3 regions of the Lentzea sp. NPDC005914 genome follow, and region 1 is predicted to be linked to each of the others. Evidence: riboswitches for the same ligand, from Rfam matches in the RefSeq annotation. Region 1 holds a riboswitch; each other region holds the start of a gene.
What was found. Region 1 has a riboswitch for thiamine pyrophosphate ahead of ABZ345_RS45795 (thiamine ABC transporter substrate-binding protein). Riboswitches for the same ligand answer to the same signal wherever they lie in the genome.

Region 1 (7,159 bases):
GAGAGGGTTGGGGACGTGTGGGGACAGGCCCGCCTGCACCGCGGCCTCGCGGCTGTTCACATCGCAACGCGCTCGTTGGCGGACGCTGAGTTCCATCTGCGCGAAGCCTTGCGCCGAGAGATCTCCCTCGGAGATCTCTCGGCCGAGATGTACCTCAGCACAGGGCTGGCCTGGGTGTTCGAGGTCCAGGGACGCCATGCGGACACGTTGGAGGTGCTGCGGCAGCTGGAACCGAGAGTCGCCGACCTCACGCCCTTCAGCCGAGCGAGCCTCTGGGCCGCTCTGGGCAGGGCTCACCATCGGACAGGTGAGATCGAGTCTGCCTTGGAGTTGTGTCTGCGCGCTCGTGCCGAGTACGAGTCGATCCCCGGCATCAACCCGGAAGTCGCCATCTGCACGAACCACGAAACCCTGGGTGACATCTACCTGGATCTCGGCAGAATCGAGGAGGCAGTGGCCTGCTTCGAGGAGTCCGTGCGGTTGCTTCGGGTGATGCGATCGACACACGAGCTGTGCGGCGCGCTCGTCATGCTGGCGAAGGCGCTGGTCGCGGGAGCTGAGCGCGATCGTGCCGAGGAGTGTCTCCAGGAGGCGGAGTACATCCTCGGGCAGCGGGAGGACGCGACGGCCGAGGAGTTGCGGGCGCAGTTGGAAGCAATGCGGGCCGATTAGGTTTGTACCGACGTCTGTGGGGTAGCCAGGAGAAGAGTTCCCCACCTGGAGGTGTCATGATCGTTCTCGGTCTGATCCTGCTTGTCGTCGGTTGGCTGGCTGGTATCAGCATTCTGACGACCATCGGAGTGGTGCTTCTGGTGATCGGTGCCATCCTCGCCGTTCTCGGCGCAGTGGGTAAGCCGGTCGGCGGTCGTGCGCACTACTTCTGACGCACCGCGCGTCTCTCTTTCCTGACGGAAAGTTGAAGAAAGGGTGAGACTCCACAATGGAGTCTCACCCTTTCGCTTGTCTTACAACGACTTACACGTTGCCCTTGGTGCGAGCGGCAACGGCGAACACTCCGAACGCGACCCCCAGCATGGCCAGAGCGGCGACAGCGGCAACTACAAGATCAACAGACATGACTGATAGAACTCCCTCTTGCGATCTCTCCCGTCCTTATGACGTCGGGGTACCCCCGAAAGTTGCCTCGGGTAACGTTTTCGGGGTGAAACTCCGTGCTGTGGAAGCGCGTGTGCTCTCCGTAGCACCGTGGCTGCTCGCGTTGTCGGTCGTCGGGCACCTTCTGATGGTCGCGTTCCAGACGAAGATGACCATGATCGACCTGCTGGTCTACCGCAACGGGTCGCCGCACCTGTTCAAGGGCGACCTGTACGAATGGCGGCTCGACCAGTACGCGGACGTGTTCCCGCTGCCGTTCACGTACCCGCCGTTCGCGGCCGCGATCTTCACGCCGATGAGCTGGGTGCCGTGGGAGGCGTCACGGTGGATCTGGCAGCTCCTCTGCCTCGCCTGCCTCTACTTCATCGTGCGCACGAGCCTGAAGCTGCTCAAGCTCGACGACCCTCGCCGCGCGATGATGTGGACCGCGCTGGTGCTGTGGATCGAGCCGGTGCGCACCACGCTCAACTACGGCCAGATCAACCTCGTGCTGTGCGCGATTCTGATCGGCACGCTCGCGAGCGCCCGCAACTGGGTCGGCGGCGCCGGCGTGGGTTTCGCCGCGGGCATCAAGCTGACGCCCGCTATCTCCGGTTTGTACTTCCTCATCACCAAGAGGTGGATGGCCGCTGTCTGGTCGTTCGTCGCGTTCGTGGTGGTGTACGGCATCGGCTGGGCGATCTCGCCGTCGCAGTCGGACAAGTTCTGGTTCCAGCTGCTCGGTGATGCCAGCCGGGTCGGGCCGGTCGGCAGCGCGATCAACCAGTCGTTGCGCGGTGCGTTGAGCCGCACGGTCGGCTACGACGTCAAGACCGGGCCGCTGTACATCGTCGGCGTGCTCGTCGCGGCCGCGCTGACGTGGTTCGCGGTCAGCAAGACCAAGGACGTGCTGGCGTTGATCATCAGCGTCCAGATGCTCGGTCTGCTGGTCTCGCCGATCTCGTGGAGCCACCACTGGGTGTGGATGGTGCCCGCCCTCCTGTGGCTCATCTACGAGGGCGGACACCTCCTGTGCAAGATCACCGCCGGTCTCTGGGTGCTGCTGACCGGCGGTTACCTGATCTCGTTCCTGCTGATGGCCCAGCCGAACATCTGGGACTTCCCGCGGCCCTGGGTCTTCGTGCTGCTCGGGTGGGGCTATCCGGTGGCGGGCATGCTCACGCTGGTCGCCATCGGCCTAGCAACCAGGCGTAAGCGGGACGAGTTGCTGTCCGGCGATGAGGAAGCTGCCCACAGCGAACCCAGCGGTGTCGCCGGCTGAGGCGGGCTTCCAGGAGTTGCGGTCCGCGACCCAGCCGAGCATGCCGTCGGCGTCCAGCGCGGTCTGCAGGGCCAGCCAGCCCTTCTGCACGTACGGCAGGTAGGTGTCCTTGTCGAGTACGCCCGCGTTGATGCCCGCCGCGAACGCGTAGGTGATCATCGCGGTGGCCGCCGAGTCCTTGCCGGTGGCGCCCCAGAAGCCGTCGTGACGCTGCAGGTGGCGCAGCGTCTGGGCGGACTTGCGCAGCGTCTTGGCGTAGTCGGCGCGGTACGGGTTGTCCTTCGGCAGCGCCAGCATCGCCTTGGCCAGACCCTGCACGGCCCAGCCGTTGGTCTGCACGTTCGGACCCCACAGCCCCGTGACCTCGTTGAACTTGCGGTGCTTGAGGTTGCGGTAGGACTTGTACGAGTAGTCGAGCAGGTCCTGGTTCAGGTCGGCCACGGCGATGCGCGTGAACGACGGCAGGGCCATGTTCAGGGCGTCGGGCGACTTCCAGTAGTCGTACTTCCCGGTCTTCGCCTGGGCGTACAGGTTGTCCCGCAACGGCTGGAGCACCACGGGCTCGGGGTGGAAGTACGAGACGTCGAGGTAGGCCTCACCGCTGGACTGGGCGTCCGGCGCGTAGGGGTTCGCCGGGTCGAGCGGCAGCAGGTACTTGTTCGCCTGCACCCACGGCCACGTCTTGTGGTTGCTGATGCCCGTGGTCCGCACCTGGGCGAGGTTGCCGACGTGGAAGTTCGCGTTGGACCAGTTGTTCGCCTTGAGGTCGGTGCCCTTGGCGAGCCAGGCGAAACTGGCCTTGATCATCGTGTCCGTGAGGGCGCAGGGCACGGCCTGAGCGGCCGTCGGCGCGATCAGAAGGCTGCCTGCCAGCGCCACAACGAACAAAGATGTGCGCAACCGCATGAGGGTGTTCCCTCTCCTATCCGCTGGCGGCGGCAGCGCACATCTTGACCGAATCAGGCCAACGCGTCCAGGACTCCGTCGATTTCCTCGGCGAGAGATACGTCCAGCGCGGTGATTCCTCCCTTGTAGTGAGTGCTCAGGCGAAATGTGAGGGTCTTGTAGCGGATGTCGATGTCCGGATGGTGGTTGTCGTTCTCCGCGATCTCCGCGACCCGGTTCACGACCATGATCGCCTGGGAGAAGTTCGCCAGCTCCACGGTCCTGACCAGCGCCGCGTCCTGGGCGGTCCAGTCGGGCAGCTTGGGCAGCACGTCGTTCAACTGATCGTCGCTCAACAGCTCGGCCATGTCCTGATCGTCCCACCACGTCACGTAAGCTGCGCGTTTGCCACGGGAGTCCGGTGAAGCGCCGGGCTGAGAGGAGGGCTCGCAAGCCCTCGACCGTCCACCTGATCCGGGTCATACCGGCGTAGGGAGAGGTTTGACGTGAGAAGGATTTTTGCTGTCGTCGCTGCTTTGGCGCTGACCGGTTGTTCGGCCGGTACCTCGACCGCGCCGCAGACGCACGAGGTCACCCTGGTGACGCACGACTCGTTCGTCGTGAAGGACGGCCTGCTGGACGAGTTCCAGAAGGCCAGCGGGATCACCGTGAAGCAGATCGCGAGCGGTGACGCGGGTGAGCTCACGAACAAGCTGGTGCTCACCAAGTCCAACCCGATCGGCGACGTCGCGTTCGGCATCGACTCGACGTTCGCCTCGCGCGCGCTGGGCGAGGGCGTGTTCGCCGAGTACGCCTCGCCGGAGGCCACGAAGGGCGCGCAGCGGTACAAGGCCGACGACTCCAACCGCCTGCACGCGGTCGACGTCGGTGACGTGTGCCTGAACATCGACCCGGCCAAGCTGGGCGGCGTCGAGCCGGCCTCGTACGAGGACCTGACCGACCCGAAGTTCAAGGACAAGCTGGTCGTGGAGAACCCGGCCACGTCGTCGCCGGGGCTCGCGTTCCTGCTGGGCACGATCGCGAAGTTCGGCGAGAACGGCTGGCAGGAGTACTGGACCAAGCTCAAGGCCAACGGTGTGAAGGTCGTGAGCGGCTGGGAAGAGGCCTACAACCAGGACTTCAAGGCCGACCGCCCGATCGTGGTGTCCTACGCGTCGTCGCCGTCCGCTGAGGGTGGCGCGACGAAGGCCGTGCTGAACACCTGTTACCGCCAGGTCGAGTACGCGGGCTTGCTGTCGAAGGCCAAGAACGCCGCGGATGCGCAGAAGGTGCTCGACTTCCTGCTGGGCGAGAAGTTCCAGGCGCAGGTGGCCGAGCAGATGTACGTGTACCCGTCACGTGAGGGCGTCGCGCTGCCCGAGTCGTGGGCCAAGGACGCTCCGTTGCCGACTTCGCCGCAGTCCCTGCCCGCGGACAAGGTCAAGGACAACCGCGAAGCGTGGGTCGAGCAGTGGCGCAAGCTCGTGCAGGGCTGAGTTCTCGAACGGGGTGGTCGGCGGCGGCGCTGCTGCCGCTGGCCTTCCTCGGACTGTTCTTCGCGTGGCCTGTGCTGGCGATCCTGTCGTTGGGGCTGCGCGAGGGCGGTGTCTTCTCGGCGCTCTTCGACGGTGAGACCTGGGAACTCGTCGGATTCACGCTCGGTCAGGCCGCTGCGTCGACCGTGGTGGCGGTGCTCGCCGGGCTGCCGGTGGCGTTCGTGCTGGCCCGGTGCCGTTTGCGCGGGCTTGGCGTTGTGCGCGCGGCCGTGATGGTGCCGTTCGTGCTGCCGACCGTGGTGGTGGGCCTCGCGTTCCGGACGTTCTGGCCGGACGGCGGGGTGCTGCCGATCGTGCTGGCGAACGCGTTCTTCAACGTGGCCGTGGTCGCGCGGACCGTCGGCGGGCTGTGGGCGCACACGGATCGACGGGCCGAGGACGCGGCTCGGGCTCTCGGGGCTTCTCGTCCGCGGGCGTTCGTGTCGGTCGTGCTGCCGGCGTTGGCGCCGGCGATCGGGTCCGCGGCCGCGGTCGTGTTCTTGTTCTGCGCCACGAGCTTTGGTGTCGTGCTGGTGCTGGGCGGGTCCCGGTACCGGACGCTGGAGACCGAGATCTACCTGCGGACGGTCGAGCTGTTCGACCTGTCCGGGGCGGCCGCGTTGTCGTTGCTGCAGTTCGCCGCGGTGCTGGCCGTCCTGGTCCTGGGTGCGCTGGCTCGGCGGCGGCGGGAGACCGCGTTGTCGTTGCGCGGCAGGGAAGAACTGGCTCGGCGGCCGTCCGGTGGCGAGTGGTACGTCGTTTTCGCCGCTCTCGCCGTGGTGGTGGCGTTGCTGACGCCGGTCGTCGGCCTGGTGACCCGTTCACTGTCCACTCGGGACGGGTGGAGCTTCGCCGGATACGCCGCTCTGGCAACGCGCGGTGATCGCGGGACGTTGGCGGTGACCGGGCTGGACGCGGCTTTCAACTCCGTGCGGACGGCGTTCGACGCGACATTGGTGGCGTTGGTGGTCGGGGTGTTCTCGGCTGTGGTGCTGGTCGGGCTGCGGCGTTCCGGGAGCCGGATCGCTGAGGTGCTCGACACCGCGTTGATGCTGCCCCTGGGTGTGTCCGCGGTGACGGTCGGTTTCGGGTACCTGGTGACGATGGACGCGCTGCCCGGTGATTTCCGGACGTCGCCGTTGCTCGTGCCGTTGGCGCAGGCGTTGGTGGTGACGCCGTTGATCGTGCGGATGGTGCTGCCGGTGCTGCGGGCCGTGGACGAACGGCTGCGGCAGGCCGCGGCGACGTTGGGCGCCTCGCCGTTGCGGGTGTGGCGCGAGGTGGACCTGCCGCTGGTCGGACGGTCGCTGGTGGCCGCGGCGGGGTTCGGGTACGTGGTGGCGCTGGGGGAGTTCGGGGCGACGAGCTTCCTCGCGCGGCCGGACTCGCCGACGTTGCCGGTGATCATCGCCCGGCTGATGTCGAGGCCGGGGGAGTTGAACAGCCAGATGGCCTATGCGTCGTGTGCGCTGCTGATGGTCGTCACGGTCGGGTGCGTGCTGCTGATCGAACGGTTGCGCGTGCCGAGCAGCGGGGAGTTCTGATGGCGCTGGAACTTGACTCGATCACTGTCCGGTATGGACAGACGGTCGCGGTGTCCGACGTGTCGTTGTCCGTGGGCGACGGCGAGGTCGTCGCGTTGCTCGGGCCGTCCGGGTGCGGGAAGTCGACGTTGCTGCGCACGATCGCCGGGCTGGAGAAGCCGTCTTCTGGCTCAGTGCGGTGGGATTCCTCGGATCTGGCCGGGGTGCCGGTGCATCGGCGGGAGTTCGGGCTGGTCTTCCAGGACGGGCAGCTGTTCCCGCACCGGTCGGTCGCGGGGAACGTGGCTTTCGGGCTGCGGATGCACCGGGTCGACCGCGAGGAGCGGGACAAGCGAGTGCTGTCGCTGCTGGAGCTGGTCGGGCTGGAGGGGTACGCGGATCGGCGCGTGACGCAGCTGTCCGGTGGCGAACAGCAACGGGTGGCGCTGGCGCGGGCGTTGGCTCCTTCGCCTCGGCTGTTGCTGCTGGACGAGCCGTTGTCGGCGCTGGACAGGGCGTTGCGCGAACAGCTGGCGGTGGATTTGGCGCGGTTGTTGCGGGAGGCTGCCACGACCGCTCTGGTCGTGACGCACGACCACGACGAGGCGTTCACGCTGGCCGACCGGGTGGCGATCATGTCGCGCGGCCGGATCGTCCAGGTCGGGCCGCCCGCCGAGGTGTGGTCGTCGCCGGTCGATGTGGAGACCGCGAAGTTCCTGGGGTGCAACAAGTTCGTGCCGGGCTCGTTCGTGGGACTCTCGTCGGAACGGGTCGGGCTGCGCGCCACGGCGTTGCGGGTCGATCCGTCGGGTTCGCTGGAGGGTGTCGTCCTGGAGCGC
Region 2 (7,159 bases), on a different contig from region 1:
CGATGGGCTGCAGACATTCGGGCTTGATCGAAAGGCCCTGGTCGAACGTCAGCAGCGGGGTGTGCACGACATGCGGGGCGATCGCGGCGGCGGCCGCGTGGATGTCTTCGAGGGTCACCAGGCGCATATGTCGATGATGCACGTCACCGGGGCACAACCGGTGAACTGTGCCCGACGTCCCACAAGTGTCATGTCTGAGAAGGAGAAGATCACCCCCGTCAAGCTCGTCGCGAGTGTGCTCGCCGCCGTCACCGCGGCAGTGCTGAGCCTTCGCCTCAACGTCGTCGGCACCATCATCGGCACGATCCTCGCGAGTGTGGTGACCACAGTGGGCGCCGTGCTCTATCAACGGTCGATGGAACGCGAAAAGCGTTGGCAGGTGATAGCGGTGGGCGGCCTGCTCGCCTTCGTGATCACCGTCCTCACCGTCACGAGCGTCCAGCTGGTGACCGGCAAGCCGACCTCCGCGGATCCCGGAAAACCCGCGACGAGCCCGACCGTCCACACCGAGACGCACACCGAGACGACGAAGACCGAAACGGAGACTGTGACTGTGCCGCCCAGCGCGCCGAGCACGTCCAGTCAGTCGCCCGCCGAAAGCACCACGACGACCGGACCGCCGACCACGTCGACAGGATCCCGACAGCCGACCGACAGCTCGGGCCCGGCGTCAACTGTCGACCCCATTCGGTGATCACGTCACTACTTTGAGCGATAGTTAACTGTCAATTGCTACGCACCGCAGTTGATCTGTCGTGAGCTGTGACACACTTCGTCCACGGTCGAGGGCGGGCGTCATAGATAACATGCCCATAACGTCACTCGATCGGGCGAAAGATTCGGTCCGAAAGAGACCGGGAGGAGGGCGCGATGAGGCTCGTGGCGAGACCACTTGAGCGCTGCGCCTTCGCGAGACACGAGAGTGAACTGGGGATTGGAGGGGTGGGGCGACCCCTGCCGCCGCCCCACCACCCGTCCCCCTAGAGCCCCCGAGAGAGGTCCCTGCAACCGATCTCTCGGGTTCCCCTGCACCCGAAAGTGAGGGAGACGTCTGATGAACCGCACGAGTGCGGCCCGTATAACCGGTGCCGTTCTGCTCGCCACCGGAGTCGTGACTGCTCTCAGCGTACCGGCGTTTGGCGCCCCTGCTGCACCGGTCGCCCCAACCGGTTCCGACACGGAGAGCTACCCGGCCGAATTGCTCCAAGCGGTCCAACGTGATTTGGGCCTGAACGCTGACCAGGCACGCGTCCGTCTGGCCAGTGACCAGAAGTCCGGCGAGATCGCGGAGCAGGCGAAGGCCTCCCTCGGCGACGCGTTCGGCGGATCGTGGATCGACCAGGCGAGCGGCAGACTGACCGTCGCGGTGACCAGGCCGGGACTCTCCGTGAGCGGCGCGGACACCAAGGTCGTCAAGAACTCGCTCACCCAGCTCAACGGCACCAAGTCGGTGCTCGACCTCATGAGCGCTCCCCAGTCGGTCACCAGCTGGCGCGTGGACGAGAAGTCCAACGCCGTCGTGATCGAGGTCAACCGCACCACGCGGGACGCCGCGGCGGAGCAGTTCATCGCGACCGCGAAGTCCATCAACTCGGCTGTCGCGGTCGAGGAGGTCACCGAGAACCCGACGCCGCTGTACGACCTGCGCGGTGGTGACGCGGTCTACATGGGCGGCGGCCGCTGCTCGCTCGGCTTCTCGGTGACGGGCGGTTTCGTCATCGCCGGCCACTGCGGCCGCGCCGGCACCGCCACCCAGGGCTTCAACCGGGTCGCCCAGGGCACCTTCCAGGCGTCGGTGTTCCCCGGCAACGACTACGCGTGGGTGAAGACCAACGCGAACTGGACCCCGCGGCCGTGGGTCAACCGCTACGGCGGCGCCAACGTGATCATCAAGGGCTCCACGGTGGCCGCGATCGGCGCGCAGATCTGCCGTTCCGGTTCCACCACCGGCTGGCACTGCGGCACGGTCGGGGCCTACAACCAGACCGTGAACTACCCGCAGGGCACCGTCCGCGGCCTCACCCGCACCAACGTGTGCGCTGAGCCCGGCGACTCCGGCGGTTCGTGGGTGGCGGGCTCGGGCTTCGGCCAGGCCCAGGGCGTGACGTCCGGCGGTTCGGGCAACTGTTCGTCCGGTGGCACCACGTATTTCCAGCCGGTCAACCCGATCCTGTCGCGCTACGGCCTGACCCTGACGCGCGGCTAGAAACCTCCTGACCGTGAAGCGCTGTGACACTCCGGTGTCACAGCGCTTCCGCGTTCGTGAGGACGATCTTGCCGTGGGCGTGGCCGGTCTCGCTCAGTTCGTGCGCGGCCGTGCCCGCGGAAAGGGGGAAGACCCCGGCGAGCGGAACGGTGAGGACGCCCTCTTCGGCGAGCGCTGCCGCGGCGGCGAGACCGTGAAACGCACTGGGGTGCGCGCCCGGCCCGAAGGTGTGGGACACCCGGACGCCGTGCTCGTCCGCGGCGGACATGTCGGCGATCGTCAGCACGCGGTCCGGTGAGCCGGCGATCGTCACCAGATCCGGGACAGGGCCCGCGCAGTGCAGGACCACGTCCACTCCGAACTCCGCTGCCCGGTCGACCAGACCTTCGCCGTAGACGATCGGGGTAGCGCCCAGCCCGGCCAGGAAGTCCTGAGTGGCCGGACCGGCGGTGCCGATCACCCGTGCACCTCGTGCGACGGCCAGCTGGACCGTCATCGTGCCGACACCGCCCGCTGCTCCCGCGACGAGCAAGGTCGTGCCGTCGCGCACCCCGAGCAGATCCAGTGACCTGGTGGCGGTTTCCACGTTCGCGGCCGCACCACCCGCCTGCTCCCAGCTCAGCGTCGACGGCTTGCGCGCCCACGCGGCCAGCACCGCGTACTCGGCGTTGGCGCCGCCGAGCCGGGCCAGGTCGACCATGCCGAACACCTCGTCGCCCGGCTGGACATCGGTCACCCCGTCGCCGACCTCGTCGACGACGCCGGCCGCGTCCACGCCCGGCACGTGCGGAAGCGGAACGAGCTCGCCGAACCGCCCGGCGCGCAACCCGGCGTCCGAGGGAGTGACACCGGAGGCGCGCACCGCGACGCGGATCTGACCCGGGCCTGCGTGAGGTTCGGCGACCTCGGCCACGTGCAGCAGGCCGGCGGGACCGTATTGGGAGAACTGAAGAGCTCGCATACCGGCGAAATTAGTGGAACAGGGCGTCCACTTAGCCGAAACTGAGACGGTGACGAGGAATCTGACTCAGAACCTGCGCTCGGACGCCCAGGACAACCGCGACCGGATCCTGGCCGTCGCGCGCGAGACGTTCGCCGCGGAGGGGCTGGACGTGCCGATGCGGGAGGTCGCCCGCCGGGCCGGAGTGGGTCCGGCGACCCTCTACCGCCGCTTCCCCACGAAGGAGGCGCTCGTGGTGGAGGCGTTCTCGGAGCAGATGGCGGCCTGCACGGCCGCGGTCGACGAAGGGCTCGCGCACCCCGACCCCTGGCAGGGGTTTCGCCGGACGGTCGAGCGGGTGTGCCTGATCCACGTCCTGGACCGCGGGTTCGCGGCGGCGTTCACGAGCGCCTATCCGAGGGCGATCGACTTCGCCGCGGTTCGCGAGCAGGCGTTCCGCTCGCTGACCGAACTCATCGGGCGAGCGAAGGTGACCGGTGAGCTGCGGGCCGACTTCTCGGTCGACGACATGATGCTGCTCTTCATGGCCGCCGGGGGCGTCCGCCACGGGACGCCCGCCGTCGCCCGCCGGCTTGCCACCCTGTTCCTGGAAGGGGCGGCTAGCTGAACTGCACCGATCGTTTCGAGAGCCCGTACCAGAAGCCCTCAACGCTCGTGCGGGCCTTCTCGTCGCTCGCCGCGCCGAGTGCCACGAACAGCGGTGCGAAGTGCTCGGTCCGCGGGTGCGCGATGCCCGCCGCGGGAGCCTTCTGCTGGAAGTCCAGCAACGCGTCCACGTCGCCGGCGGCCAGCTGCTGATGCGCCCAGTCGTCGAACTCCCTCGACCACGACGGCGGCTCGTAGTCCGGTCCGGCCGGGAAGTTCACGCAGCTCAGGTTGTGCGTCATGAACCCGCTGCCGACGATCAGGACGTTCTTGTCCCGCAACGGAGCCAGCTTCTGGCCGACCTCGTGCAGCTCGCGCGGGTCGAGCGTGGGCAGCGACATCTGCAGCACCGGCACGTCCGCGTCGGGGAACATCTCCTTCAGCGGCACGTAGGCGCCGTGGTCGAGCCCGCGGCCGGCGTCCTGCTGGACGTGGCCGCCGAGGAGCTTGCGAACGTCTTCGGCGAGTTCGGGCGCGCCGGGTGCCTCGTACGTGACCTCGTAGTACCGCTGCGGGAAGCCCCAGAAGTCGTAGACCAGCGGCACGGTCGTGGTCGCGCCGATCGTCGTCGGCGCCTCCTCCCAGTGCGCGGAGACCATGAGCACGGCCTCCGGGCGCGGGAGGGTGGCGGACCAGTCCTTGAGCTCTCTGGTCCACGTCTCGTCATCGGCCAGCGGGGGTGCCCCGTGGCTCAGGTACAGCACTGGTGCGCTCACGTCATCGAGCGTACGCCAGTTTGTTCAAATTTCAACGACTAAGTTCAACTTTGAACGACTCGGCCGCTTTGCGCGGGTCTTCGGCCTCGGTGATGGCCCTGACGACGACCACGCGCGTGGCTCCGGCCGCCTGGACCTCGCCGAGGTTCGCGAGGTCGATCCCGCCGATCGCGAACCACGGCCGCCGCATGCCCTTCGTGGCCCGCACGAGGTCCAGGCCCGGCGCCGGACGCCCCGGCTTGGTCGGCGTCGGCCAGCACGGGCCGGTGCAGAAGTAGTCGGCGCCGTGCTGCGTGGCCGCCGCCTGCATCTGCTCCACGTCGTGCGTGGACCGGCCGATGACCACCTCCTCGCCCACGATGTGGCGCGCGCACGAGACGGGCAGGTCGTCCTGGCCGAGGTGCAGCACGTCCGCCCTGACCGCGTACGCGATGTCCGCGCGGTTGTTGACGGCGAGCAGCTTCCCGTGGGCGGCGCAGGCTTCCGCGAGCGTCTCGAGGGCTTTGATCTCCTGCTTCGCCTCCAGCGACTTGTCCCGCAACTGGATGATGTCGACCCCGCCGGCGAGCGCGGCATCGGCGAACTCGGCCAGATCAGGCCGGTTCGGCGTGCAGAGGTAGAGCGTCGCGTCGGCGAGTCGTTGCCTGATCAGGTTTCCGTCGAGTCCTGGCACGCTCGCACGGTAACCGTTATGTTGGTGTCGGTCCGCACGGGAGCCTGGAGAACACCGGGCTGAGAGGGAGCGTGGTTCGCTCCGACCGTCGAACCTGATCCGGGTCATGCCGGCGCAGGGAGCGTGAATGCCTTGAGCAGTGTGGAAGTGGCCGTCCGGGGTGGCGGTGTCATCGGCCTGTCCGTGGCCTGGTGGGCGGCGCGCGCCGGGTTTTCGGTGTCGCTGTGCGACCTCGGCTCGCCGCACGCCGGTTCGCGGGTGGCCGGCGGGATGCTCGCTCCCGTCGCGGAGGCCTGGCCGGGTGAGGAAACCGTTACCGCGCAAGGTGTCGAGGCGCTCGCGTTGTGGCCGGACTTCGCCGCCGCGCTGAACGTGGAGTTGTTCGACAGCGGAACGATCAGCGTGGGCACGTCGCCGGGTGATCTCGCCGACCTGCGCAGGATCGTCGAATTGTTCAACAATCCTACGTCCGGATCGTTCAACAATCTGGATGTGGGATTGTTGAACAGCAGGGAGATCCGGCAACTCGAGCCCGCGCTGGGGCCGTCGGTGCGGGGCGGGATGCTGTTGCCGGGCGATCTCGCGGTGGACAACCGGGAGCTCCTTTCCGCACTGCGAAAGGCGTGCGTCGAGGAAGGCGTGATCTTCGAGTCCGGTGTGGACGTTGGAGGCACTGCTGTTCGCACGCGGCCGGGCGCGGTGACCGTGATCGCCGCGGGCGCGTGGAGCGGCCAGTTGCACCCGGCGTTGAAGGACGTGATCCGTCCCGTGAAGGGCGAGATCCTCAGACTCTCGTGGCGTCCGGGCACGTTGCCGCCGCCGACGCGCACGATTCGCGGTTCGGTGTCCGGGCGGTCCGTGTACCTGGTGCCGCGCAAGGACGGCGTGGTCGTCGGCGCCACCCAGTACGAGGCGGGGTTCGACACCGACGTGACGGTCGCGGGCGTGCGGGACCTGTTGCGGGACGCGGAAACCGTGCTGCCGGGCATCGCCGAGTACGCGCTCACCGAGGCCGCCGTGGGGTTCCGCGCGGGCAGCCCGGACAACGTCCCGGTCGTGCGCTGGCTCGAACCCGGCGTCATCGCCGCGACGGGCCATCACCGCAACGGACTTCTGCTCGCCCCGCACACCGCTCGTCAGGTCGTCGGGCTGCTCAAGGGAGAAAGCTCGTGAAAGCACAGGTCAACGGCACTTCTCGGGACCTGGCCGACGGCACGTCCGTGGCCGCGCTGGTGTCGCTGGTGGGGGCGCCGGAGAAGGGCGTGGCCGTGGCGCTGGACGGCGCCGTGGTGCCGAGGGCGTTGTGGGACAAGACGATCGTGCCGGACGGCGGCGTGGTCGAGGTGCTGACCGCGGTTCAGGGAGGCTGACGTGGACGATCCGCTGATCATCGCGGGCCGGGAGTTCCGGTCCAGGCTCATCACCGGCACCGGCGGTGCCGCGAACCTCTCCGTGCTGGAACGGGCCCTGGTGGCCTCCGGTACCGAGCTGACCACCGTGGCCATGCGCCGGGTCGACGCCGCCGGTCAGACCGGTGTGCTGGAGTTGTTGCGGCGACTGGGAATCGAGGTCCTGCCCAACACCGCGGGCTGCCGCACGTCCGCCGAGGCCGTGCTGACCGCCCAGCTCGCGCGCGAGGCGCTGGAGACGAACTGGGTCAAGCTCGAGGTCGTCCACGACGAGGAGACCCTGCTGCCGGACCCGGTCGAGCTGCTCGACGCGGCCGAGCGGCTGGTGAACGACGGCTTCGTGGTCCTGCCGTACACCAACGACGATCCGGTGCTGGCCCTGAAGCTGCAGGACATCGGCTGCGCCACGGTGATGCCGCTCGGTTCGCCCATCGGAACGGGTCTCGGCATCCGCAACCCGCACAACATCGAGCTGATCACGTCCCGCGCCACCGTTCCCGTGGTGCTCGACGCGGGCATCGGCACGGCGTCCGATGCCGCGCTGGCGAT
Region 3 (7,159 bases), on a different contig from region 1:
ACCTCGTCCAGGTTCGGCGTCACCAGCGTGGCGCGCGGGAAGAGCAAGCCCCGCAACGCGTCCAGCGCCGAGTCCGCCAGCAGCTGGTCGCCGTGCATCGACGCCGACACGGGGTCGACCACGAACGGGGTCCTGCCGGAGCGTCCGATCCCGACCTGGTCCAGCGCGGGAGTGATCGCCTCGATGATCGCAGCCGACGCCAGCATGCCGGTCTTCGCGGCCTGCAGCCCGATGTCCTCGGCCACCGAGACGATCTGCGCCGCGACGACGTCCGCCGGAATCTCGGAGACACCCGTGACGCCCAAGGAGTTCTGGACCGTCACGGCGGTCAGTGCGACGCAGCCGTGCACTCCGCACGCGAAGAGCGTGCGGAGGTCGGCCTGGATGCCCGCACCACCGCCGGAATCGCTTCCGGCGATGGTGAGGACCCTCGGAGGTGTTGCTGTCACGTCGTTTCCACCACTGGCAGGTAGACCTTGTTACCAGTGTCGGCGAACTCGCCGGACTTCTCCGCCATGCCCGCCTCGATGGCCTCCACTGTGGACAGTCCGCGCTCCTCGGCGTAGCGCCGCACGTCCTGCGTGATCTTCATCGAGCAGAACTTCGGCCCGCACATCGAGCAGAAGTGCGCCGTCTTCGCCGGTTCCGCGGGGAGCGTCTCGTCGTGGAACGAGCGCGCGGTGTCCGGGTCGAGCGACAGGTTGAACTGGTCCTCCCAGCGGAACTCGAAGCGCGCCTTGGACAGCGCGTCGTCCCAGTCCTGCACGCCGGGGTGACCCTTGGCGAGGTCCGCGGAGTGCGCCGCGATCTTGTACGTGATCACGCCGGTCTTCACGTCGTCCCGGTTCGGCAGGCCGAGGTGCTCCTTCGGCGTGACGTAGCAGAGCATCGCGGTGCCCAGCCAGCCGATCTGCGCCGCGCCGATCGCGGACGTGATGTGGTCGTACGCCGGCGCGATGTCCGTGGCCAGCGGCCCGAGGGTGTAGAACGGCGCCTCGCCGCACCACTCCTCCTCGAGCCGGACGTTCTCGGCGATCTTGTGCATCGGCACGTGGCCGGGGCCCTCGATCATGACCTGGACGTCCTTGGCCCGCGCGATGTGCGTGAGCTCGCCGAGGGTCCGCAGCTCCGCGAACTGCGCCTCGTCGTTGGCGTCCGCGATGGAACCCGGCCGCAGGCCGTCGCCCAGCGAGAACGTGATGTCGTAGGTGCGCAGGATGTCGCAGAGCTCCTCGAAGTGCGTGTAGAGGAAGCTCTCCTTGTGGTGCGCGAGGCACCACCCGGCCATGATCGCCCCGCCGCGCGACACGATGCCGGTGACGCGCTTGGCCGTCATCGGCACGTACCGCAGCAGCACGCCCGCGTGCACGGTCATGTAGTCGACGCCCTGCTCGGCCTGCTCGATCACGGTGTCGCGGTAGATCTCCCACGACAGCGCGGCCGGGTCGCCGTTGACCTTCTCCAGCGCCTGGTAGATCGGCACGGTGCCGATCGGCACCGGCGAGTTGCGCAGGATCCACTCGCGCGTCTCGTGGATCCGCTTGCCGGTGGACAGGTCCATGATCGTGTCGGCACCCCAGCGGGACGCCCACACCATCTTGTCGACCTCGTCCTCGATCGACGACGACACCGCGGAGTTGCCGATGTTGGCGTTGATCTTCACGAGGAACTTCTTGCCGATGATCATCGGCTCGGCCTCGGGGTGCTTGCGGTTCAACGGAATGACCGCACGCCCGATGGCCACCTCGTTGCGCACGAACTCCGCGTCGAGGTTCTCGCGCACCGCGATGTAGCGCATCTCCGGGGTGATGATCCCGGCCTTCGCGTACGCGAGCTGGCTGACAGCTCCGTTGATCGGTTCCCGTGCCGCGACCCACCCGGACCTCAGGTCGGGCAGTCCACTGTGGACGTCGATGGTCGCGTTGTCGTCGGTATACGGACCGGAAGTGTCGTAGAGATCGACATGTTCGCCGTTGGTCAGTTCCACCCTGCGGAAAGGCACCCGGATGTCAGAAGCGACTTCGCGGTACACCTTGCGGGAGCCCGAGATCGGGCCGGTGGTCACACTGGGCTTGACCGAACGGTCGTCAAGTGCCGTCACGACATTCCTCCCTACGCCGGCATTACCCGGTCAGGTTCAGGCGGTCGGTGACACCGGCACTACAGCCAGTCACCCTCTCAGCCCGCTCAGGCGCGAGCTCCCGCGTTCTTGTTGAGTTGTCGAGACCCGACCATAGTCAGCGCGCGCCGTAGCTGCCAAGGGGACGGTTTGGCCCTAACCTTCTCCCCGTGGCGGATCATCAGCCGTTCCCGCCCGGCGCGCGTCGCGGTCAACGTCCCGCCGTGGTCTCCGCATGCCCTTCCTGCGGAGAACTCGCTGGTCGCGGCTATCCCGACTGCGGTTTCTGCGCCGAGCTGCTCGACCAGTTCTGGCTCGCGGACTGGGAGGCGTTGCGAACATCGTCCCAGCTGGCGGACCGGGAGCTGGCCGAGCTGGTGACCTCCGCCGACGTCGGCCAGTACCCCTGGACGTGCGTCGACTGGGCGATGACGCTGCTGGCGTGCTCCCGCTGCGGTGCCGAACTGGGCACCGGGCCGGTCGAGTGCGTGCGGTGCGCCGTCACGGAGGAGCGCCGGTGGAACTGGGACCACTCGGCGCATCCGTACACGATGAGCGCGAACGAGCACCTTTTACGAGTCGCCCGCGCGGCCCTGCGCGCACCTCACCGGCGCAGGCCCGCGGTGGTGCAGGCCTGGCAGCTGGTGCTGCCGTTCCTCATCGCCGGTGAGGTGATCGAGTTCGGCCGTCTGGACCGAATCCGCGCGCACGTGCTGGCCGGTGGCTACGCGTCGATGGCGGCGTGCCACACGTTCGACGAGCTGGCCGGGTTGCCCGAGCTGTTCTGGCGCCGGGGCAACCCGATCTCAACGCGGGTCGAGTACCAGCCGGACTCCGAGCGCCAGCAGCACGCTGCCCGACAGCTTCTCGAGAGCCGGACGGACCCGAGGGCGGCTCAGCCAGCCGCGGATGGTGTGCAGGATCGACACGATGATCAGGTACCAGACGGTGTCGATCAGCACCCAGCCGATGGCGAGGAAGAGCAGAACCCCCTTGCCGGCCTCCCCGGCAGGCACGAACTGCGGTAGGAACGAGATCGCGAACACGCCGAGCTTCGGGTTGGCGAGGTTCACGATCAGTCCGCTGCGGAACGCGTGGCTGGCGGGCGGAGGCGCCGACTCGGGCTTGGTCTTGCTGATCAGAGCTTTGACGCCCAGGTAGATCAGGAAGATCGCGCCGGCGATGCGGAGCCCGTGGTAGGCGATCTCCGACGCCGTGAGCAGCACTGACAGGCCGAGAGCCGCGGCGACGGCCCAGCACGCGACGCCGACCTCCATGCCGAACACCGTCGCCAGCGCGGCTTTTCGCCCGTGCACCGACTGTCGCAGGACCATGGCCGTACCAGGTCCGGGCGACAGTGCGATGAGGAACGAGGCCGCTACGAAGGCGACGATGTTTTCGATTGGCATGCCTCTGATGGTCGCTGATCCGGGCAATCTTTTTTCTTGACCTGGAGTGCGCTCCAGGATGTTCGGTGGTCCTCATGACGGATCTGGGGAAGTTGGGTTTCGGCACGTGGGCCATGGGTGGACCGTTCTCGGGTCCGGACGGGGCGCCGGTCGGCTGGGGTCCGGCGGACGACGGGCAGTCGGTCAAGGCGCTGCGGCGGGCGGTGGAGCTGGGCGTGACGCTGTTCGACACCGCGGACGTGTACGGGTGCGGGCACGCGGAAACGCTCGTCGGGCAAGCGTTTGCGGACATGCGTGACCAGGTGTCGATCGCGACGAAATGGGGTTGCGGGTTCGACGCCGGGGCGAGGCGGATGACCGGGAACGAGGGGTCTGTCGAGTACCTGCGCCGCGCCGTCGAGGGGTCGTTGCGGCGGCTGGGCACCGACTACGTCGACCTCTACCAGTTGCACATCGGTGACCTGCCGCTGGAGGAGGCAGCGCTGCTGCGGGACGAGTGCGAGGCGTTGGTCGCCGCAGGCAAGATCCGCGCGTACGGCTGGAGCACCGATGACGTCGAGCGCGCGCGGTTCTTCTGCGAGGGGGAGCACGGGATCGCGGCACAGGCCGACATCAACCTGCTGTTCGACAACCCCGAGATGTACGCGGGGGACTACGCGGTGCTGTGCCGCCGTCCGCTCGCGATGGGGTTGCTGGCGCGGGAGACGTTCGACGTGTTGCCCGCCGACGACGTGCGCGTCACGAACCCGTCCTGGCTGCGGTTCTTCGTCGACGGGAAGCCCTCACCGGAGTACTTCCAGGCGCGGGAGGCCGTTCGCGACGTGCTGACCTCGGGCGGTCGGACGCTGGTGCAGGGGGCGCTGGCGTGGTTCTGGGCGCGTTCTCCCCGCCTGATCCCGATTCCGGGCGTCCGGACGGTGGCTCAGGTCGAGGAGAACGCGGGTGCGCTGGCGTTCGGTGCGCTGACGGCCGACGAACTGGCGCAGGTGGAGTCGGTGCTCCGGCCTTAGTCGTCAGTCTTCGTCTTCGTCGTCGAAGTTCGCGGGGTCGGCCGGGTCCCACGAGAGGCCCGGCACACCCCACTCGTTGTCGCGCAGCATCCGCTTGGCTTCCTTCTTGTACCGGCCGATGAGACGGTCGGTGTAGAGGTAGCCGTTGAGGTGGTCGGTCTCGTGCTGCAGACAACGCGCGAAGAAGCCGGTGCCCTCGACCTCGAACGGCTGCCCGTCGACGTCCTGCCCGGTCACCTTCGCCCATTGGGCGCGTCCGGTCGGGTACGCCTCGCCCGGTACTGAGAGACAGCCCTCGAAGTCGTCGTCCGGGTCGGGCATGGTCTCGGGGATCTCGGACGTCTCCAGGACGGGGTTGCAGATCACGCCGCGGTGCTGCACGCCTTCGTCGTCCGGGCAGTCGTACACGAAAACCCGCAGGTCGACACCGATCTGGTTGGCCGCGAGCCCGACTCCGCGAGCGGCTGCCATCGTCTCGAACATGTCGTCGACGAGCGTCTTGAGCTCGGTGTCGAACTCGGTGACCTCACGCGTGGGGTTGTGAAGCACGGGGTCACCAGCGATGCGGATGCGATGCACGGCCATGGTCAGACCTTAAGCGGTCCAAAACTGTCGGTGTCGCGCGGTAGGTTGGAACGATCACGTGATTGAATTGCCCGCACCTGAGATGGTGTGGCGACCGTGGGGAGCCAGATGGATCACGCCGAGACGCTCACCTCCGCTGACGGGCTGACCAGCCGCGAACGCACGATGCTCGCGTTCGAGAAGCAGTGGTGGAAGTACTCGGGATCCAAAGAACAGGCCATCAGGGAACTGTTCGACATGTCGGCCACCCGCTACTACCAGCTGCTCAACGCTTTGGTTGAGAAGGAAGCCGCTCTGGCTGCCGACCCGATGCTGGTCAAGCGGTTGCGCGGCGTGCGGACAGGCCGTCAGAGGGTTCGCGCACGCGCCAGGAGCACCGAGGACTGATGACCTCCCCCGAGTCCGCAAGCCCGTCCCGCCCGGCCAAGGCCGCCGGCTTCGCCCTGCTGGGGGTGGCTGCGGTGGCTTTGATCATCGGCGTAGTCAGCCTCTTCGGCGGAGGTGACGAGACGCCGCCGGTCGCCGGTTCGTCCACACCACCGCCTCCCGTGCAGACGACGACATCCGAGTCTGCGGGTGAGACTTCGTCTTCGGCGCCGGCTGCTACGACGACCACGAACCCGCCTGCGGCGACCACCACTTCGGTTGCGCAGCCGCCACCGGTCACCCAGCCTGGGGCTGGAAAGGTGCCGGTTCGGGTCTACAACAACTCAACTATCACCGGGCTGGCGGTTCGGGCCGCGGATGAGGTTCGGGCCAACGGGTGGACCGTTGAGGGGACTGGGAACTACTCGCAGGGGACCATCCCGACCACGACTGTCTACTACCGGCCTGGGACTGATGAAGAGGCATCCGCCAAGGAGTTGGCTGCGGTGCTGCGGGCTCGGGTTGAGGCTCGGTTCGACGGGATTCAGGGGTCGGCGCCTGGGATCATTTTGATTGTCACCAATGACTTTCAGGGTGCTTCGAAGAGCAAGTAGGGCTTTGTGGGTTGGTCGCGTTTCGTGCGTGACGCGACCGGGTGGGTGGTCGCCTTGCGTTGGGCGTGTTCTGTTTAGGGCGCGGGGCTCTGCCCCGGACCCCGCCAATCTGATCAAAGACCAGCCAGCGCCGCTTGCGGGTTGATGGCACGCCTGGTGCGTTCGGCGGCTGCGCGTTGCGTAGGTGGTGCGGTCCGGGTGGGGTCCCGTCACAAGCCGAGCCGGAGCGAGCCACACTCGGAGGGATGGGTCAAGTCGACGAAAAGCGTGTCGACTTGACCCATCCCTCCGAGCGCGGCAAACGATCAGGCACGACTCGTGACGGGACCCCACCCGAAGCGCACGGGAAAAGCATGCCTCGGCTTCGCCGTCGGGTCGCCTCGCCTGCGGCATCGGGCGTGATGGGGTGCCCGGTGTGACGCTGTCACGCTGTGGTCAGCCGTTGCGTGAGGCTGCGTAGGCCGCCAGAGTTGCCAGTTGTGCCGGGTCCAGGGACGGGCGGACCACCTCGCGGGCCTTTGCCAGGTGGGCCTGCGTTACCTCGGCTGCGTCCAGGGACTCGCGCATTGCGGTCAGGGCGGCTTCTCGCACTAGGGCGGCGCAGTCTGCTGCCGAGTACATGTTCAGTTCACCCGCCAGGGTCGCTAGGTCCACGTCTTCGGACAGAGGGGTGTTGCGGGAGGCCGACTTGAGGATCTCGGTGCGGGCGTTGGCGTCTGGTGGCGGGACGTAGACGAGGCGTTCCAGGCGGCCTGGGCGTAGTAGGGCGGGGTCGATCAGTTCTGGGCGGTTGGTTGCGGCGATCACCACTACGTCGCGCAGGGGTTCTACGCCGTCCAGTTCAGTCAGCAGGGCCGCTACCACTCGGTCGGCTACGCCTGCGTCGGAGGATTGGCCTCGGCGGGGGGCCAGGGCGTCCACCTCGTCCAGGAAGATCAGGGCCGGGGCGGCGTCGGCTGCTCGGCGGAAGAGTTCGCGGACTGCTCGCTCGGATTCGCCTACGAACTTGTCCATCAGTTCGGCGCCCTTGACGGTCAGGACGTTCAGTTGGCCGGT

Region 2: it holds a riboswitch for thiamine pyrophosphate, as region 1 does, so the genes downstream of both, thiO (glycine oxidase ThiO) here and ABZ345_RS45795 (thiamine ABC transporter substrate-binding protein) in region 1, are expected to answer to the same signal.
Region 3: it holds a riboswitch for thiamine pyrophosphate, as region 1 does, so the genes downstream of both, thiC (phosphomethylpyrimidine synthase ThiC) here and ABZ345_RS45795 (thiamine ABC transporter substrate-binding protein) in region 1, are expected to answer to the same signal.

Annotation. Positions count from the first base shown of each region.
Region 1 is NZ_JBEXVQ010000063.1:11,502-18,660, forward strand. Features, by position in the region: gene ABZ345_RS45770 (BTAD domain-containing putative transcriptional regulator) at 1-672, shown strand, start outside; gene ABZ345_RS45775 (DUF6131 family protein) at 729-884, shown strand; gene ABZ345_RS45780 (mannosyltransferase) at 1,163-2,377, shown strand; gene ABZ345_RS45785 (glycoside hydrolase family 88 protein) at 2,294-3,283, opposite strand; gene ABZ345_RS45790 (4a-hydroxytetrahydrobiopterin dehydratase) at 3,337-3,630, opposite strand; TPP riboswitch at 3,665-3,775, shown strand; gene ABZ345_RS45795 (thiamine ABC transporter substrate-binding protein) at 3,769-4,758, shown strand; gene ABZ345_RS45800 (iron ABC transporter permease) at 4,788-6,341, shown strand; gene ABZ345_RS45805 (ABC transporter ATP-binding protein) at 6,341-7,159, shown strand, end outside.
Region 2 is NZ_JBEXVQ010000048.1:31,522-38,680, reverse strand. Features, by position in the region: gene ABZ345_RS42120 (threonine/serine dehydratase) at 1-127, opposite strand, end outside; gene ABZ345_RS42115 (hypothetical protein) at 191-694, shown strand; gene ABZ345_RS42110 (S1 family peptidase) at 1,055-2,206, shown strand; gene ABZ345_RS42105 (NADP-dependent oxidoreductase) at 2,244-3,167, opposite strand; gene ABZ345_RS42100 (helix-turn-helix domain-containing protein) at 3,217-3,774, shown strand; gene ABZ345_RS42095 (class III extradiol ring-cleavage dioxygenase) at 3,767-4,528, opposite strand; gene thiE (thiamine phosphate synthase) at 4,560-5,201, opposite strand; TPP riboswitch at 5,228-5,339, shown strand; gene thiO (glycine oxidase ThiO) at 5,343-6,374, shown strand; gene thiS (sulfur carrier protein ThiS) at 6,371-6,571, shown strand; gene ABZ345_RS42075 (thiazole synthase) at 6,573-7,159, shown strand, end outside.
Region 3 is NZ_JBEXVQ010000048.1:22,922-30,080, reverse strand. Features, by position in the region: gene thiD (bifunctional hydroxymethylpyrimidine kinase/phosphomethylpyrimidine kinase) at 1-449, opposite strand, end outside; gene thiC (phosphomethylpyrimidine synthase ThiC) at 446-2,101, opposite strand; TPP riboswitch at 2,093-2,215, opposite strand; gene ABZ345_RS42050 (hypothetical protein) at 2,388-2,669, opposite strand; gene ABZ345_RS42045 (LysE family translocator) at 2,926-3,528, opposite strand; gene ABZ345_RS42040 (aldo/keto reductase) at 3,603-4,538, shown strand; gene ABZ345_RS42035 (peptide deformylase) at 4,542-5,123, opposite strand; gene ABZ345_RS42030 (DUF3263 domain-containing protein) at 5,232-5,510, shown strand; gene ABZ345_RS42025 (LytR C-terminal domain-containing protein) at 5,510-6,103, shown strand; gene ABZ345_RS42020 (AAA family ATPase) at 6,539-7,159, opposite strand, start outside.